Regions from separate parts of the Streptomyces sp. NPDC027672 genome, predicted to be linked through region 2. Evidence: riboswitches for the same ligand, from Rfam matches in the RefSeq annotation. Region 2 holds a riboswitch; each other region holds the start of a gene.
What was found. Region 2 has a riboswitch for S-adenosylmethionine ahead of ACZ4SV_RS07160 (amino acid ABC transporter permease). Riboswitches for the same ligand answer to the same signal wherever they lie in the genome.

Region 1 (6,090 bases), on a different contig from region 2:
CGCGCCCAGGATGCCGTCGAGCAGCTCGGCCGCGATGTCGTCGGGCAGCAGCCGGAAGTAGTCCGGCGGGGCCCAGGGCGTGTGCGAGAAGTGGCCGATGCGCAGGTCCGGCCGGAGCCGGCGGAGCATGCGCGGGGCCAGGGCCAGGTGGTAGTCCTGGATCAGCACCGCCGCGCCCTCGCCCGCCTCCTCGGCCAGCGCCTCGGCGAAGGCCCGGTTGTACTCCCGGTACGCCGCCCACTGCCGCCGGAACTCCGCGTCGAACGCCGGTTCCAGGGGGGTCTGGTACAGCATGTGGTGGACGAACCAGAGGACCGAGTTGGCGATGCCGTTGTACGCGTCGGCGTGCACGGACGCGTCGATGTCGAGCATCCGCACCCGCTGCCCGCCGGTGTCCCCGGCCGGCAGCAGTCCGCCGTCCGCGCGCCGGACGGCCGCCCGGTCGCCGTCGCCGAGCGCGGCGCACACCCACACCGAGCCGGCGTCCGAGCCGATGGCGGACAGCCCCGAGACCAGTCCGCCGCCGCCCCTTCTGGCGTGCAGTGAGCCGTCCTCGTGTACCTGGTAGGACACCGGGCCGCGATTCGACGCGACCAGCACCCGGGCTTTCTCGGCAGGATCGTGCGTGGGAGCCATACGCCTCAACCTAGCCCGGCCCGTAAACCCTCAAACGTGCGATCCACCTGCGGAGCCGACCGTATACGGCCCGTTCACGCCACCTTCCGTTCGGCGTACTCGGCGATCTCCGCCATGGGCGGCCGCTCCTCGGTGTCCACCGAGTACGTGCGCGGCTCGAAACCGTCCTCGCCCCGCTCGAACTGGGTCAGCGCGGGCCGGATGAGATGGCCGCGGGCCAGCCGTAGCTGTGCGGTGCGGTAGATCGCGGCGGCCATCCGGCCGAGGGCCTGGCCGTCCTGGTGGCGGTGCTTGCGCACGCCCACGTCGACCTGGGCCAGCGCGTCCAGGCCGGCCAGGTGCAGCGCGTCCACCAGCATGCCCAGCTCCACGCCGTAGCCGACCGGGAACGGCAGTTGCTCCAGCAGGGAGCGGCGGGCCGCGTACTCGCCGCCCAGCGGCTGCACGAACCCGGCAAGCTGCGGCCAGTGCATGTTCAGCAGCGGCCGGGCCATCAGCTCGGTGACCCGGCCGCCCTGCCCCGCGGCACCGGCGAGCGGACGGTCGTACATCGCCTTGACCAGGTCCACGTCCGGATCGGTGAGCAGCGGTCCGACGATCCCCGAGACGAAGTCGGAGGAGAAGTCCCGCAGGTCGGCGTCGATGAAGCAGAGGATGTCCCCGCGGGTCACCAGCAGCGAGCGCCACAGCACCTCGCCCTTGCCGGGGACGGCGGGGAGGCGGGGCAGGATCTCGTCGCGGTGGACCACCCGGGCGCCCGCGCGCGCGGCGACCTCGAAGGTGCGGTCGGTGGAGCCGGAGTCGACGACCACGATCTCGTCGACGAGCGGCACCCGCTCCACGAGGTCGTGCCGGATGACGGTGACGATGTCGCCCACCGTCGCCTCCTCGTTGAGGGCGGGCAGGACGACGCTGATCGTCCGGCCCGTGCGCTGCTTGGCGGCCAGCACCTGGTGCAGCGGGCGGTCGGCCACGGACCAGGAGCGGGTGCTCAGCCAGCGCTCGACTTCTTCCAGCACGGTCGGCGGCTCCTCACTGTCACGACCACACGTCTCCGTGTGATGCATCTCGCGGTTCGGACGACTATCTCAACTGTCCTGGCCGTCGGTTACAGTCTTGAACAACGCCGGTGACCATCGCATGTCGGGGTCGGCGGGCGTTCACACAACCGCATACAGCTCATCCAGAGGGGCAGAGGGACACGGCCCGATGAAGCCCCGGCAACCCTCCAGCCGGTACTCGTCTTCCACGCGAGGCTCCCGGCTAGGGAAGGTGCCAAATCCGTCTCGCGACGAGATGCGTCGTGAGGAAGATGAGGAGAAAGGGCCTCGCCTCACATGGCTGTGCAGACAGTTGCCACCACCAGCGAATCCGCCGTCGACCTCGGCCCCGCCGCCGCCCTGAGCTGTCGCGAGTGCGGCCACCGGGTGCCGCTCGGACCGGTCTTCGCCTGCCAGGAGTGCTTCGGCCCGCTGGAGATCGCCTACGACTTCTCCGCCTACGACACCGAGGAACTGCGGCGCCGCATCGAGGCCGGCCCCGCCAGCATCTGGCGGTACGCGCCGCTGCTGCCGGTCCCGGCGGACGTGGCCGGCAAGCCCAACCTCAACCCGGGCTGGACCCGGCTGGTCAAGGCCGACAACCTGGCCCGCGAACTGGGCGTGACCGGCGGCCTGTACATCAAGGACGACTCCGGCAACCCGACCCACTCCTTCAAGGACCGGGTCGTCGCCCAGGCCCTGGAGGCCGCCCGCGCCTTCGGCTTCACCACGCTCTCCTGCTCCTCCACCGGCAACCTGGCCGGTGCCGTCGGCGCCGCCGCCGCCCGGGCCGGCCTGCGCTCCTGTGTGTTCATCCCGCACGACCTGGAGCAGGCCAAGATCGTCATGGCCGCGGTCTACGGCGGTGACCTCGTCGGCATCGAGGGCAACTACGACGACGTCAACCGCTTCTGTTCCGAGCTGATCGGCGACCCGGCCGGCGAGGGCTGGGGCTTCGTCAACGTCAACCTGCGGCCGTACTACGCGGAGGGCTCCAAGACCCTGGCGTACGAGATCTGCGAGCAGCTCGGCTGGCGGCTGCCCGACCAGCTCGTGATCCCGATCGCCTCCGGCTCCCAGCTGACGAAGGTCGACAAGGGGCTCCAGGAGCTGATCAGGCTGGGCCTGGTCGAGGACCGGCCGTACAAGATCTTCGGCGCCCAGGCCGCGGGCTGCTCGCCGGTGTCCACCGCCTTCAAGGCCGGCCACGACGTGGTCCGCCCGCAGAAGCCGGACACCATCGCCAAGTCCCTGGCGATCGGCAACCCGGCCGACGGGCCGTACGTCCTGGACATCGCGCGCCGCACCGGCGGTGCCGTGGAGGACGTGACGGACGAGCAGGTCGTGGACGCGATCAGGCTGCTCGCCCGCACCGAGGGGATCTTCGCGGAGACGGCGGGCGGGGTCACCGTCGGCGTCGCCCGCAAGCTGCTCGAGGACGGCGTGCTGGACCCGGCGAAGACCACGGTCGTCCTGAACACCGGCGACGGCCTGAAGACCCTGGACGCGGTGGCCGGCACCGGCCTGACCGCCACCATCCGCCCGACCCTGGACTCCTTCCGAGAGGCTGGCCTCGCATGAGCGTGACCGTTCGCATCCCCACCATCCTGCGCACCTACACCGGCGGCCGGGCCGAGGTCGCCGCCGAGGGCGGGACGCTCGGCGAGGTCATCGCCGACCTGGAGAAGAACCACACCGGGATCGCCGCCCGGGTCCTGGACGACCAGGGCAAGCTGCGCCGGTTCGTCAACGTGTACGTCAACGACGACGACGTGCGGTTCGAGCAGGGCCTGGACACGGCGACCCCCGACGGCGCCGGCGTCTCGATCATCCCGGCGGTCGCCGGCGGCTGATCGTCGCCCCCGGTCACCGCGGTAACCGAGCGTTCATCGGATTGCCCCCTCCGTAAGAGAAACGGAGGGGGCAATTCTGTGTGATTGAGCGCGGTAGAGTTGGGGAACACGGTCGCGGCCGTCGCGCCGCGGGCCCTGGATTCATGCCGCCTGCCCGACAAGAAGTAGCCAAAGTGTGCAGGTTCTTTGCGGCTTTTGTGGCTTTCATGGGGCCCGACTTGCCCTGAAGTCAGGTGAATTCTCGCCACATTCCGGACCCCTCGCGTCCAGATTTCTCGTCCGATTGACCTGTTGCAGACGGCAGTTGGACAGATACATTCAGCCGCGGTCGACGCGTTCCGGCGCACGCCCCCAGACCGGTTGGGGGGTGAGGTCTGACCCGGGTCCGCGAAGTGTGGATCTGTGCAAGGGCCAGTAATAGGGGAGTTAGGCATGGCTCAGGGCACCGTCAAGTGGTTCAACGCGGAGAAGGGGTACGGCTTCATCGCGGTCGACGGTGGTGCGGACGTATTCGTCCACTACAGCGCGATCCAGATGGACGGCTACCGCACCCTGGAAGAGGGTCAGCGGGTCGAGTTCGAGATCTCGCAGGGCCAGAAGGGTCCGCAGGCCGATATGGTTCGCGTCACCGCCTGAACATTTCTCGCGTGAAGGGCCCGCACCTCGCAGAGGGTGCGGGCCCTTCGCCATGCCTGGGCTTGGTGTGCCCTTCGCCCTGCCCGGCCTCCGGTTGCGACCTCCGGTCTCCGGCGTCCGCACGGCGGCCGGCGGCGCCCCGTACCGCTCCCGGCGCCCGGCCTCCGCCCGTCACCCGACCGCCGTCTCTTGGGGCCCGCTTCGCGAGCGCGTCTTGCACTCGGGCATGCCGAGTGCTAATCATTGCGTTAGCACTCTGAAGGTGAGAGTGACAGCGAAGGACCGGGTCGGTGAGGCCCGCGGGTCAGGTGGGGCAAGGAACCACACGGCCGGCGAGCCGTCCGTCGCGGGCGCGGGCGCGGTCCGAAGGAATCACCCCCAGTCCTGGAGGGACCACTTCACATGGCCAAGATCATCGCGTTCGACGAGGAGGCGCGGCGCGGCCTCGAGCGCGGCATGAACCAGCTCGCGGACGCCGTGAAGGTGACGCTCGGCCCCAAGGGCCGCAACGTCGTCCTCGAGAAGAAGTGGGGCGCGCCCACGATCACCAACGATGGTGTCTCCATCGCCAAGGAGATCGAGCTCGAGGACCCGTACGAGAAGATCGGCGCCGAGCTGGTCAAGGAAGTCGCCAAGAAGACGGACGACGTCGCCGGCGACGGTACGACCACGGCGACCGTGCTCGCCCAGGCCCTGGTCAAGGAGGGCCTGCGCAACGTAGCCGCCGGTGCCAACCCGATGGCCCTGAAGCGCGGTATCGAGAAGGCCGTCGAGGCCGTCTCCGCCGCCCTGCTGGAGCAGGCGAAGGACGTCGAGACCAAGGAGCAGATCGCCTCCACGGCCTCCATCTCCGCCGCCGACACCCAGATCGGCGAGCTGATCGCCGAGGCCATGGACAAGGTCGGCAAGGAAGGCGTCATCACCGTCGAGGAGAGCAACACCTTCGGCCTGGAGCTCGAGCTCACCGAGGGCATGCGCTTCGACAAGGGTTACATCTCCGCCTACTTCGCCACCGACATGGAGCGCATGGAGGCGGTGCTCGAGGACCCGTACATCCTCATCGCCAACTCCAAGATCTCCTCGGTCAAGGACCTGCTCCCGCTGCTGGAGAAGGTCATGCAGTCGGGCAAGCCGCTGCTGATCATCGCCGAGGACGTCGAGGGCGAGGCCCTGTCGACCCTGGTCGTCAACAAGATCCGCGGCACCTTCAAGTCCGTCGCCGTCAAGGCCCCGGGCTTCGGCGACCGCCGCAAGGCCATGCTCGGCGACATCGCCATCCTCACGGGCGGCGAGGTCATCTCCGAGGAGGTCGGCCTCAAGCTGGAGAACGCGACCCTGGACCTCCTGGGCCGCGCCCGCAAGGTCGTCATCACCAAGGACGAGACCACCATCGTCGACGGTGCCGGCTCCTCCGAGCAGGTCAACGGCCGGGTCAACCAGATCCGCGCCGAGATCGAGAACAGCGACTCCGACTACGACCGCGAGAAGCTGCAGGAGCGCCTGGCGAAGCTGGCCGGCGGTGTCGCGGTCATCAAGGCCGGTGCCGCCACCGAGGTGGAGCTCAAGGAGCGCAAGCACCGCATCGAGGACGCCGTCCGCAACGCGAAGGCCGCCGTCGAGGAGGGCATCGTCGCCGGTGGTGGCGTGGCCCTGCTGCAGGCCTCCCAGGTCTTCGAGAAGCTGGAGCTGGAGGGTGACGAGGCGACCGGTGCCAACGCCGTGCGCGTCGCCCTGGAGGCCCCGCTGAAGCAGATCGCCGTCAACGCCGGCCTCGAGGGCGGTGTCGTGGTGGAGAAGGTGCGCAACCTGACCCCGGGCCACGGCCTGAACGCCGCGACCGGCGAGTACGTCGACCTGGTCGCCGAGGGCATCATCGACCCGGCGAAGGTGACCCGTTCCGCGCTGCAGAACGCCGCCTCCATCGC
Region 2 (6,090 bases):
CGGTCGGTGCGCACGCCGTACACCGCGCCGCCGGCCGTGCGCAGCACCCCCGTCACGGTGTGCCCCGGATGCAGCCGGGCCCCGCAGGCGCGGAGCAGGTGGGCGGCGGCGAGCGCGGGCATCACCTGGGCGTCCTGCGGATAGTGGACACCGCCGGCCAGGCCGGGAGCCAGCCGCGGTTCCAGCTCCGCGAGCCGGCCGCCGTCCACCGGTACGGCCGTGACGCCGGCCGCCCGCTGGCCCGCGGCGAAGTCCCGCAGCGCGGCCAGGCCGGCCGGTGCCCGGGCGACCACGAGACCGCCCTTGGGTTCGTACTCGACCTTCGGGCCCAGCTCCTCGGCCAGAGCGGCCCACAGCCGGACGGACAGCAGGGCCAGCCGCAGCTCCGGGCCCGGTGCCTTGTCCGAGACGAGCACATTGCCCTCGCCCGCTCCGGTGGTGCCGCCGGCCACCGCGCCCCGGTCCACCACCCGTACCTCCAGGCCGGCCCGGGCGGCGTACAGCGCGCAGGCCGCGCCCGCCATCCCGGCTCCGACGACCACGACATCGCAGGTCAGTCGCTTCGCCACGGCAGTACTATGTCACATGTTTCTCACTCTGAGGAGACCCCCGATTCCCAGGCGCGGACGCCCCCTTGACGCCGCAGGCGGCCCGATCGACACTCCAGGAAGGGAATCCTAGTGAACAGGTAGGGAATCATGACGCGCCTCGCGACGGGCACCGGCCGCACGGACCGGACCCCGCCCCGCGCGCTCCTGCTCACCTCCCGCCGTCATATCGACCTCCAGCGCGTCTGCAGCGCCATCGGCCGCCACCGCTGATCCGGGCCCCGTTCCGCCGGACCCGGTCCGCCCCGCACACCGCCGCCGCACGCGCCCGCGCCGGAGCACCCGTCCGCACACCCATCACCCGGGGAGACGCATGTCCATCACTCCGCTCGCCGCCGTCCAGCCCGCCCTCCGCCCCGCCCCGCTCTTCCGGGGCCGCATCGGCGTGGACGCGCGCAGTGGCCACTACGCCGTGCCGCACCGCTACCGGCTCCACCTGTCGACCGCCTGCCCCGACGGGCTGCGCCTCGCCGTCGGCCACACCCTCCTCGGCCTGGACACCAGCTGTCCGGTCACCTTCCTGCCCGCCGTCCCGGACTGTCCCGGCGGCGGCCACGCGGCGCTGCGCCCGCTGTACGAGGCCAGCGCCCACCACTACACCGGCCCGGCGCTCGGCCCGGTCCTCAGCGACGACTGGTCCGGGCGCATCGTCAGCACCCACACCCCCGACATCCTGCGCGACCTGGACCGGTTCCGGCCGGACGACGACGCCCGCCTCTACCCGGCCGGCCTGGAGTCCGTGCTCGACGCGGTCGAGCGGATGTGCGCCGAGGGCGTCGAGGAGGCCGCGCAGCGCGCCGGCCGGGCCGGCGCCCACCCGGAGGAGCGGGCCGCCGCGCTCGACGTGCTGCTGGACACCCTGGGCCGGCTGGAGCGGCGGCTGCACGGGGAGGAGTACCTGGCCGGCGACCGGCTCACCGCCGCCGACATCGAGCTGTGGGTCGCCCTGCTGCGGCTCGACACCGTCCACCGCTGCCACCTCGACGCCTCCGCCGTGCACCGCGTCGCCGGCCACCGCGCGCTGTGGGCCTACGCCCGCCGCCTGACCGCCCACCCGGCCTTCGGCCGCCATCTCGACCTCGACGGCATCGCCCGCCGCCATCACGGCCACTGCCAGGGCCTGGAGGCCGCCGGCGCCGCCGTCCAGATCCTGGACTGGGCGAGCCACGCCGGACAGCCTTCGCAGGCCCGCCGCAGGTGACAGCGGTCGGCCACCGTCCACAAGGCGGACGGGCGTTGACATTCGAACGGTCAACTGCCTTACTTACGCCTCAGAACGGTCATGAGCGTCAGCGCCAAGCCCTGGCTCGCTGACCGGCAACCCTCGCACCGCGGTGGGGTGCCCCAGGTGACGACCGGACCGGATGACGTTTTCGGTAAGCGCGAGGCCCCGCCGGGCCGGAACAGTGACAGGTGACGCCATGGACGCAGCTCCCAGGACGGCCGTAAGCCGCCCTCAGGGCTGCGTGCCGTCGTACGCCGGCCTGCTCGTCGCCGACCGTGCCGTCGATCTGCTCCGCGTGAACAGCGCACTGTGTACCGCACCGGGCTCTGCCCGCCGCCAGGGCTGAGGACTCCTCCCCGCCCTCGCGTCCCCGCCGCGCACCCGCCGCCCGGTGTGCCGTCGTCCGCCCAGCCCCCGGTTCCGCGCCAGCCCCGTGCGCCGCCTCGTGCCCCCGTGCCGTCGTGGCCCGCCCGCCCGGCCGCGGCCCGGGGTGTCCGACTCCGGAGCCCCTCATGAGTGAACCTCCAGGCGCCGTCTCCCTCGCCGAGGCGCCGATACCCGCCGACACACCGTCAAGAGCACTGAAGGCGCAGCGAGTTCAGCCGCTGCGCCGGCCCGGCCGGTGGATCGTCACCGCCGCCGTGCTCGTGCTCGTCGCGCAGATCCTGCACGGACTGGTCACGAACCCCTTCTACCAGTGGGACCGCTTCCGCTACTGGTTCCTGCGCCCGACCGTCCTCGACGGACTCCTCGTCACCCTCGAAGCCGCCGCGCTCAGCGCCGTCCTCGGGCTCCTCGGCGGCGTCCTGCTCGCCCTCGCCCGGCTCTCCGGAAGCCCGGTGCTGCGCGCGGTCAGCTGGACGTACACCTGGCTGTTCCGCTCCGTGCCGCTGATCGTGGTGCTGATCTTCCTGTACAACTTCAGCGCCCTGTACAAGACCTTGAGCCTCGGCGTGCCGTTCGGCCCGGCCTTCGTCACCTTCGACGAGTCCCGGCTGGCCACCGACCTGACGATCGCCGTGGTCGGCCTCAGCCTCAACGAGGCGGCGTACGCGGCCGAGGTGGTCCGCGCCGGCATCCTCTCCGTCGACCAGGGACAGCACGAGGCGGCCGCCGCACTCGGCCTGCCCCGCGGCTACCGGTTCCGCAGAATCGTCCTCCCGCAGGCCCTCAGGTCCATCACCCCGAACTACGTCAACCAGCTGATCGGCCTGATCAAGGGCACGTCCCTGGTGTTCTACGTGTCCCTGCTCGACCTGTTCGGCACGGTGCAGTCGATGGGCAGCACCTACCCCGGAGACGTGGTGCCGCTGCTGCTGGTCGCCACCGTCTGGTACCTGATCCTGACCAGCGCCGTGTCCGTCGTCCAGTTCTACGTCGAGCGGTACTACGCCCGGGGCGCCACCCGCACCCTGCCGCCGACCCCGCTGCAGAAGGTCCGCGCCCGGCTGACGGACCTGCGGGCCCGGCTGCGCAGGGAGGCCGCCGTATGACCACCGCACACACCCCGGCGAAGACCGCGCCCGCCGCGCCCGCCGCGCTCGAAGTGCACGACGTCCACAAGTGGTACGGCGCCCACCGCGTCCTCGACGGCATCGACCTGACCGTCCGCCCCGGCGAGGTCACGGTGATCCTCGGGCCCTCCGGTTCCGGCAAGTCGACCCTGCTCCGGGTGATCAACCACCTGGAGAAGCCCGAGATCGGGCACGTCAGCGTGGGCGGCGAACTGATCGGCGTGAAGCGGCACGGCAACCGGCTGAAGGAACTCGGCGAGCGCGCCATCCTCGCCCAGCGCGGCCGCATCGGCTTCGTCTTCCAGAACTTCAACCTCTTCCCGCACCTGACCGTCCTGGACAACATCGCCGCCGCGCCCGTCGCCACCGGCGGACTGAGCAGGCCGGCGGCCCGGGAACTCGCCCGCGAACTGCTCGTCCGCGTCGGCCTCGGCGACAAGTGCGACGCCTATCCACGGCAGTTGTCCGGCGGACAGCAGCAGCGGGTCGCCATCGCCCGCGCCCTCGCGCTGCGGCCCGGGATCATCCTCTTCGACGAACCGACCTCGGCGCTCGACCCCGAACTCGTCGGCGAGGTGCTGGCCGTCATCAAGGACCTCGCGAGCGGCGGCACCACCCTCGTCATCGTCACCCACGAGATCGGCTTCGCCCGCGAGGTCGCCGACCGCGTCGTCTTCATCGACGCCGGCCGGATCGTGGAACAGGGCCCGCCCGCCGAGGTGCTGGACAACCCCCGGCACGAACGCACCCGCGACTTCCTCGCAAAGGTCCTCTGACCGCCCGACCGCCCCGGCGGCCTCCCCGGCTCCTCCCTCCGACCGACCACCCGCGGGCCTCCCGCACCTCACGACGACAAGGACAGCCATGCCCAGCCAGTTCTCCCGACGCAGCCTGATCCGCGGCCTCACCGCGACGACCGCGACCGCCCTGCTCGCCGGCGGACTCGCCGCCTGCGGAGGAGACAGCGACGCCGCCACCACCACCGGTGCCGCCGGCACGGTGACCGTGGGACGGCTGTCCAACGGAGCCGCGAAGGAGACCGCGCTGAAGGTCTCCGAAGTGAAGTCCATCAGCGCCGAGCTGCCCGCCTCCGTCCGCAAGAGCGGCAAGCTGGTCATCGGCGTCGGCGCGCTGCCCTCCGGGTCGGCCCCGCTGGGCTTCGTGGGCAGCGACCAGAAGACCCTCACCGGCGCCGAACCCGACCTCGGCCGGCTGGTCGCCGCGGTGCTCGGACTGGAGCCCGAGGTGCGCAACTCCACCTGGGAGAACCTGTTCGTCGGCATCGACAGCGGCAAGGTCGACGCGGCCTTCACCAACGTCACCGTCACCGAGGAGCGCAAGAAGAAGTACGAGTTCGCCTCCTACCGCAAGGACAACCTGGCCTTCGAGGTGCTGAAGAAGAGCACCTGGAACTTCGACGGCGACTACCGCAAGCTGGCCGGCAAGACCGTCACCGTGGGCGCCGGCACCAACCAGGAGAAGATCCTGCTGGAGTGGAAGGCCAGACTGGCCAAGGAGGGCAAGACGCTCACGGTCAAGTACTACCCGGACCAGAACAGCATCAACCTGGCGCTGCGCAGCGGGAAGGTCGACGCCTTCTTCGGCCCCAACCCCGCCGTCGCCTACCGCGCCCGGCTGACCGCGAGTTCACCCGACGCCACCCGCAGCGCGGGCACCTTCTCCGGCGCGGGCGAGACCGTCCAGGGTCTGATCGCCGCCACCGCCAAGAAGGGCAGCGGCCTGGCCAAGCCGCTCGCCGACGCCCTCAACTACCTGATCGACCACGGCCAGTACGCCAAGTGGCTCGCCGCCTACAACCTGTCCGACGAGGCCGTCGGCAAGGCCGAGGTCAACCCGCCCGGGCTGCCGCTGGACAACTCCTGACCGGCCGGCCGCGCACCCCGGGAACATCCGGCGCCGGCCGCGCGTTGAACGTCAAGACGAGATCCGACCGGCGGGCGCCCGCCCGGCCCGCCGCGTCCGACGGAGGGAGGTGACGGCCGTGACCCGACTGCCGGGGCAGGCCCGCCCGCCGCGCGCCGCGCGGCCGTACCGCTCCGTCCGGCTGCACTCCCGGCCGCACATCGATCTCCAGCGCGTGTCCGCCGCGCTCTGTCGCCACTGACGTCCGCCCGGCCCGAGGCCCGGCTTCCCCTGCTCCCGCGCGCCCGCCCCGGCCGGTGCCGTGTGCCGCCCCCGCCGGTGCCGCACGCCCCGGCCCCGGCCGCCCGCGCGCCGCTCCGACCCACCCGGACGCTCCGACTCGTACGGACATCAAGGAAGGCACCGACGTGTCCCCGACCTCCTCCGCACCCCTGCACCTCGCCGTCGCCCTGGACGGCACCGGCTGGCACCCCGCGTCCTGGCGCGAACCGGTCGCCCGCCCCCGCGACCTGTTCACCGCCGGCTACTGGACCGACCTGATCACCGAGGCCGAACGCGGCCTGCTCGACTTCGTCACCCTGGAGGACAGCCTCGGCCAGCAGTCCTCCCTCCTCCTCGACCCCGACGAGCGCACCGACCAGGTCCGCGGCCGGCTCGACGCGGTCCTCATCGCCTCCCGCGTCGCCCCGGTCACCCGGCACGTAGGTCTCGTCCCGACCGTGGTGACCACGCACACCGAGCCGTTCCACATCTCCAAGGCGATCGCCACCCTCGACTACGTCAGCAACGGACGCGCGGGCCTGCGCGTCCGGGTCAGCGCCCGCCCCGACGAGGCCGCGCACTTCGGCCGCCGCACCAT
Region 3 (6,090 bases), on a different contig from region 2:
GGGTGCCGTGGTCTTCATCGCCGGCATGTTCGTGCACATGATGCGCGTGTTCTTCACCGGCGCGTTCCGCAAGCCGCGTGAGATCAACTGGCTGTTCGGCTTCCTGCTGCTCTTCCTGGGCATGTTCACCGGTTTCACCGGTTACTCGCTCCCGGACGACCTGCTCTCCGGCACCGGTGTCCGCTTCATGGAGGGCGCGATCCTGTCCGTGCCGATCATCGGCACGTACATCTCGTTCTTCCTCTTCGGCGGCGAGTTCCCGGGCGGCGACTTCGTGGCCCGCTTCTACTCGATCCACATCCTGCTGCTGCCGGGCATCATGCTGGGCCTGATGGTGGCCCACCTGATCCTGGTCTTCTACCACAAGCACACCCAGTTCGCGGGTCCCGGCAAGTCGAACAACAACGTCGTCGGCATGCCGCTGCTCCCGGTGTACATGGCGAAGGCCGGCGGCTTCTTCTTCCTGGTCTTCGGTGTCCTCGCGGCCCTCGCGGCGATCGCGCAGATCAACCCGATCTGGGCGATCGGCCCCTACCGTCCGGACCAGGTGTCCACCGGCGCCCAGCCGGACTGGTACATGGGCATGGCCGAGGGTCTGATCCGCGCCATGCCGGGCTGGGAGATCAACTTCTGGGGCCACACGCTGGTCCTGGGCGTGTTCATCCCGCTGCTGCTGTTCGGCGTGATCCTCATGGCGATCGCGGTCTACCCGTTCATCGAGTCGTGGGTCACCGGCGACAAGCGCGAGCACCACATCCTGGACCGCCCGCGCAACGCCCCGACCCGTACGGCGTTCGGTGTCGCCTGGCTGACCGTGTACTTCGTGATGCTGATCGGCGGCGGCAACGACATCTTCGCCACGCACTTCCACCTGTCGATCAACGCGGTCACCTGGTTCGTCCGGATCGCCTACTTCGTGGCCCCGGTCATCGCGTTCATCGTCACCAAGCGGATCTGCCTCGGCCTCCAGCGCCGCGACCGCGACAAGGTGCTGCACGGCCGCGAGACCGGCATCATCAAGCGGCTGCCGCACGGTGAGTTCATCGAGGTGCACGAGCCGCTCAGCCAGGAGCAGCTGCACACGCTCACCGCGCACGAGCAGTACACGCCGGCCGAGATCGGCCCGACGGTCGACGAGAACGGCGTCGAGCGCAAGGTGCCGGCCTCGCACAAGCTGCGGGTGAAGCTGTCCAACGCCTACTTCGGCGAGGACAACCAGATCCCGAAGCCGTCCGCCGAGGAGTACAAGGAGATCACGAGCGGCCACGGCCACCACTGATCCCCGCGTCGCCACGCCACGCCGAAGGGCCCCGTCCGCGAGCCGGACGGGGCCCTTCGCCATGCCGCCGGGCTGGATAGGGTGGGGGGCGACGGAGCAGGAATCTGTACGAGGAGCGGCTGATGAGCGCTGTGACCCCCGCTGGAGGCGACACCGCGGCGGGCCGCTCCTGGCCCGCCCTGCTGAACGGCCTGCTGGACGGCCGGGACCTGTCCGCGGACGACACCGCGTGGGCGATGGACCGGATCATGCGCGGGGAGGCGACCGACGCCCAGATCGCCGGGTTCGCGGTGGCGCTGCGGGCCAAGGGCCAGACGGTCCAGGAGATCACCGGCCTGGTCCGCACCATGTACGAGCACGCGAACGTGATCGAGGTGCCCGGCCGCACCGTCGACATCGTCGGCACCGGCGGCGACGGCGCCAAGACGGTGAACATCTCCACGATGTCCTCGCTCGTCGTGGCCGGTACCGGCGCGAAGGTCGTCAAGCACGGCAACCGCGCCGCGTCCTCGGCGTCCGGCTCCTCCGACGTGCTGGGACAGCTGGGGGTCAACCTCGACCTGTCGCCGCGCCGGGTGGCCGAGGTCGCCGACGAGGCCGGCATCACCTTCTGCTTCGCGGTGAAGTTCCACCCGGCGCTGCGCCATGTGGGCGCCGCCCGCGGGCAGTTGGGCATCCGGACGGTGTTCAACCTGCTCGGCCCGCTGACCAACCCGGCGCGGGTGCGGGCCCAGGCGGTCGGGGTGGCCGTCGCCCGCGAGGCGCCGATCGTCGCGGGCGTGCTCGCCGAACGCGGCAACTCCTCGCTGGTCTTCCGCGGGGACGACGGGCTGGACGAGCTGACGACGACGGCCACCTCCCGGGTCTGGGTGGTGCGGGACGGCAAGGTCCGCGAGGAGTCCTTCGACCCGCGCGACGCCGGCCTCCGCCTGGTCCCGGTGGAGGCCCTGCGCGGCGGCGACCCGGCGTACAACGCGCAGGTGGCCCGCCGGCTGCTGGACGGCGAGCACGGGGCCGTACGGGACGCCGTGCTCCTGAACGCGGCGGCGGCGCTGGTCGCCCTGGACCCGGCGGACGCGCCGCTCGCCGAGCAGCTCAGGGCGGGCATGGCGAGGGCCGCGGAGTCGATCGACTCCGGGGCGGCCCGGCGGGTGCTGGAGCGCTGGGTGGCCGCCAGCAACGCGTGAGGTGACCGGAAGTCGTCCCGCGATCCGGACACGGGGTTGCGGGACGACGATCATCTCGCGTACTTTTCTGCACCAGGTCATGAGTGACAGTCATGAGGCCCCGGCCGACTGTCCGGCAACCCTCCGTCCGTGGCGGGGTGCCCCGGGTGAAGACCAGGCCGTGGACAGCAAGGTCCACGGCAAGCGCGGATCCCTCGCACCACCAGGGATCCTGGTCGTCGAGGAGTCTTCCGTGAGCAAGCGAATGCGTTAGGGCCGCAGAGCCCCGCCTCCGCACACCCTTTTCTCTTCACCCCGCCGCGTTCCGCATTCCTTCACGGGAGTTCGCCATGTCTGTCTCCACCGCTGCCGCCGACCAGTCCGTTTGCACCCCTCTGCCCGTTCTGGGGGCAGATGTCTCCGTGCCGCTGGTCACCGGCGGCGAAGTCACCTACGCGGCCCTCGACTACGCGGCCAGCGCCCCGGCCCTCCAGCGCGTCTGGGACGACGTCGCCGCCTACGCCCCGTACTACGGCAGCGTCCACCGCGGGGCCGGCTACCTCTCCCAGCTCTCCACCGACCTGTTCGAGAACGCCCGTGCGGCGGTCGCCGAGTTCCTCGGCTGCCGGCCCGGTGACCAGGTCGTCTTCACCCGCTCCACCACCGACTCCCTCAACCTGCTGGCCCGGGTGGTCCCGGCCGGCTGCCGGGTCTTCGTCTTCGAGACCGAGCACCACGCCTCCCTGCTGCCCTGGCAGCACGCGGACGTCACCTACCTCGACGCCCCGCGCACCCCGCAGCAGGCCGTGGAGACCCTGGAGCGCGCCCTCGCCGAGCGCGACCCGCACGGCCCGGCCCTGGTCTGCGTGACCGGCGCCTCCAACGTCACCGGCGAGCTGTGGCCGGTGCGCGAACTGGCCGCCGCCGCGCACGCCCACGGCGCCCGGATCGTCCTGGATGCCGCCCAACTGGCCCCGCACCACCCGGTGTCCGTCGCGGACCTCGACGTGGACTGGATCGCCTTCTCCGGGCACAAGCTGTACGCGCCCTTCGGCTCCGGTGTCCTCGCCGGCCGCGCCGACTGGCTCCAGGAGGCCGAGCCGTACCTCGCGGGCGGCGGCGCCAGCCGCAAGGTCACCCGGCGCGAGGACGGCGGCGTGGCCGTGGAGTGGCACGAGACCGCGGCCCGGCACGAGGCCGGCTCCCCGAACGTCATCGGCGCCTACGCCATCGCCTCCGCCTGCAAGGCGCTCACCGAGGCCGGCTGGGACGCCCTGGTCGCCCGCGAGCGGCACCTGATCGCCAAGGTCCGCGCGGGCCTGGCCGAGGTCCCCGAGGTGCGCGTGCTGTCCCTGTTCGGCGACGACGCCCCGCGGGTCGGCGTCATCTCCTTCGTCGTCGAGGGCTGGAACAGCTCCCACTTCGCCGCCGCGCTCTCCGCCGAGTACGGCATCGGCGTCCGCGACGGCCTGTTCTGCGCCCACCCGCTGGTGCGCACCCTGCTCGGCAGCGACCCGCAGACCCAGGGCGAGTGCGGCGCCCCGGAGGCGGCCCCGGGCGAGAAGTCCCTCAACGCCATCCGCGTCAGCTTCGGCGCGGGCACCCCGGACGAGCACGTCGAGCGCTTCGTCACCGCGGTGCGGGAACTGGTCCGGGACGGCGCGAAGTGGCAGTACCGCACGGAGGAGGGCCGCTGCGTCCCGGCGGTCTGACGCCGGCCCGCCGCGCGACAGGCCGCGCCCCGGGGCCTGTCCGCCCGTTCCTGTCGCGCGACGGGAACGGCCGGGCGGGCCCTAGTTGTCCAGGCCGATCGCGAACGCGGCTTCCAGGTCGTGCTGGGAGTAGGTGCGGAACGCCACGTGCGTGTCCGTGCCCTCCACACCGGGGATCTTGCTGATGCGGCCGGGGATGACCTCGGCGAGGTCCTCGTGCTGCCGGACCCGGACCATGGCGATCAGGTCGTAGGTGCCGGTGACCGAGAAGACCTCGCTGACGCTGTCCAGCGCGGCGATCCGCTCCGCGATCTCGGGGATCCGGTCCACGCTGGTCTTGATCAGAACGATCGCGGTGATCACGGTTGTCTCTCTCCCTCGGTGACCGGAGCCGGTGCGGCCTTCACTCTAGTCCCACGGCCGTAGCGCACCCACGCGTAGCCGAAGCCGAGACCGAAGCCGACCAGGTGGGCGAGGTAGGCCACCCCCGGCCCGTCCGAGGCCCGCCCGGCCGCCAGCCACTGCAGGGCCGCCCAGCAGGGCAGCACGACCCAGGCCGGGAAGCGCAGCGGCAGGAAGAACAGGAACGGCAGGAGACTGGTCACGCGCGCCCGGGGGAACAGGTAGAGGAACGCTCCCAGCACCGCCGAGACCGCACCGGAGGCGCCGACCAGCGACTGCCCGGACGCGGCGTTCGCCGCCGCGTAGCCGAGGAGGGCGAGGTAGCCGCAGCCGGCGTAGAACAGCGTGAACTCCACCCGTCCCATCCTCTCCTCGGTCATCGCTCCGAAGACGAAGAGGAAGAGCATGTTGCCGAGCAGATGGACCCAGCTGCCGTGCACGAACAGCGCGGTGGCCGGGGTGAGCGCGCCCCGGGCCGGTCCGTCGAACAGCTCGGCCGGGACCACGCCCCAGCGCCGGAAGTACGCCCGCTGGACGGCCGGCAGCGCGTCCCCGGAGCCGTACCCGGGCACCAGCCCGGAGGCCGGGCCGAGCGCGAAGAGCAGGACGCACAGCGCGATGAGCCCGTACGTCACCGGCGCCGGCGTGCTCCGGACCGCTCTGAGGGCCCTGCCGGCGGCCGTGCTCCAGGTACTGATCATGACTACAGAGCATGACGTAACGGGACGCATGCCGACAGACCGCCTCGCCGCCGTGGACGGACGGGCGGCGAGTGACCGCCAGGCCGTAGGGTTACGAGCCACACGCGCCGGTCAGCGGCGCGGACCGACACGAGAAGGAGCGGACCAGCGCGATGACGGTTCCCCTGCCGACCGCCACGACCCGGTGGCGCTGTGCCCTGTGCGGCAACCTCACCCGGTTCGACGTGACCCGCTCGTCCAAGGTCGTCGAGTACATCCACCTCGATCTGGCCGGCGAGCCCACGGTGGAGGAGCGCGAGGTGGTCAGTGAGACCATCGAATCGGTGCGCTGCCGCTGGTGCAACGCGGTGGACCAGGTGGAACTCGTGGACAGGCCGGGCGCCGGCTCCTGAGCGGAGCCGCCCCGGAGAGGCTCTTTTTCCGGTATTGGGGTGTGACGGATGGTGGAGACCGCAGGCGGGGGGCCGGACGACGGCACCGCTGAGGTGCTTGACCGTCCGCTGCCCGACGGTGTGCGCCGGCGGGTCGTGCAGATCGTCTCGGACGCTTTCGGCGGGCTGACCGTGGCGGAACTGCCCGCCCAGTTGCGGCAGTACGCCCGGTTCGCCCCGAACCGCCGGGCGAAGTTCGCCGGGAACGCGATGGCGGCGGCGCTGGAGACCGACCCGCTGTTCCGGCAGCGGATCGGCGAGAAGTTCCGGGAGACGCAGGCGGAACTCGCCGGCGCCCTCGACGCCGGCGCCCCGCCCCCGGCCGCGGACCCGCTCGACGTGGCGGCGGCGGCCTACGTGCTGCGCCCCGCGGGCTGGGTGAAGCTGGTCGCCGCGGCC

Region 1: another riboswitch for S-adenosylmethionine. It lies ahead of thrC (threonine synthase); the one in region 2 lies ahead of ACZ4SV_RS07160 (amino acid ABC transporter permease).
Region 3: another riboswitch for S-adenosylmethionine. It lies ahead of ACZ4SV_RS18945 (aminotransferase class V-fold PLP-dependent enzyme); the one in region 2 lies ahead of ACZ4SV_RS07160 (amino acid ABC transporter permease).

What each region holds. Positions count from the first base shown of each region.
Region 1 covers NZ_JBVHSO010000010.1:213,234-219,323, reverse strand. The annotation lists gene ACZ4SV_RS24700 (alpha,alpha-trehalose-phosphate synthase (UDP-forming)) at 1-600, opposite strand, end outside; gene ACZ4SV_RS24695 (glucosyl-3-phosphoglycerate synthase) at 711-1,655, opposite strand; SAM riboswitch class I at 1,813-1,955, shown strand; gene thrC (threonine synthase) at 1,974-3,257, shown strand; gene ACZ4SV_RS24685 (MoaD/ThiS family protein) at 3,254-3,529, shown strand; gene ACZ4SV_RS24680 (cold-shock protein) at 3,962-4,165, shown strand; gene groL (chaperonin GroEL) at 4,568-6,090, shown strand, end outside.
Region 2 covers NZ_JBVHSO010000002.1:639,449-645,538, reverse strand. The annotation lists gene ACZ4SV_RS07175 (NAD(P)/FAD-dependent oxidoreductase) at 1-569, opposite strand, end outside; gene ACZ4SV_RS07170 (putative leader peptide) at 699-821, shown strand; gene ACZ4SV_RS07165 (glutathione S-transferase C-terminal domain-containing protein) at 922-1,809, shown strand; SAM riboswitch class IV at 1,887-1,997, shown strand; gene ACZ4SV_RS07160 (amino acid ABC transporter permease) at 2,346-3,326, shown strand; gene ACZ4SV_RS07155 (amino acid ABC transporter ATP-binding protein) at 3,323-4,123, shown strand; gene ACZ4SV_RS07150 (transporter substrate-binding domain-containing protein) at 4,212-5,231, shown strand; gene ACZ4SV_RS07145 (putative leader peptide) at 5,350-5,472, shown strand; gene ACZ4SV_RS07140 (LLM class flavin-dependent oxidoreductase) at 5,639-6,090, shown strand, end outside.
Region 3 covers NZ_JBVHSO010000007.1:199,092-205,181, forward strand. The annotation lists gene qcrB (cytochrome bc1 complex cytochrome b subunit) at 1-1,279, shown strand, start outside; gene trpD (anthranilate phosphoribosyltransferase) at 1,402-2,466, shown strand; SAM riboswitch class IV at 2,542-2,658, shown strand; gene ACZ4SV_RS18945 (aminotransferase class V-fold PLP-dependent enzyme) at 2,796-4,157, shown strand; gene ACZ4SV_RS18950 (Lrp/AsnC family transcriptional regulator) at 4,239-4,520, opposite strand; gene ACZ4SV_RS18955 (rhomboid family intramembrane serine protease) at 4,517-5,260, opposite strand; gene ACZ4SV_RS18960 (hypothetical protein) at 5,413-5,652, shown strand; gene ACZ4SV_RS18965 (NYN domain-containing protein) at 5,701-6,090, shown strand, end outside.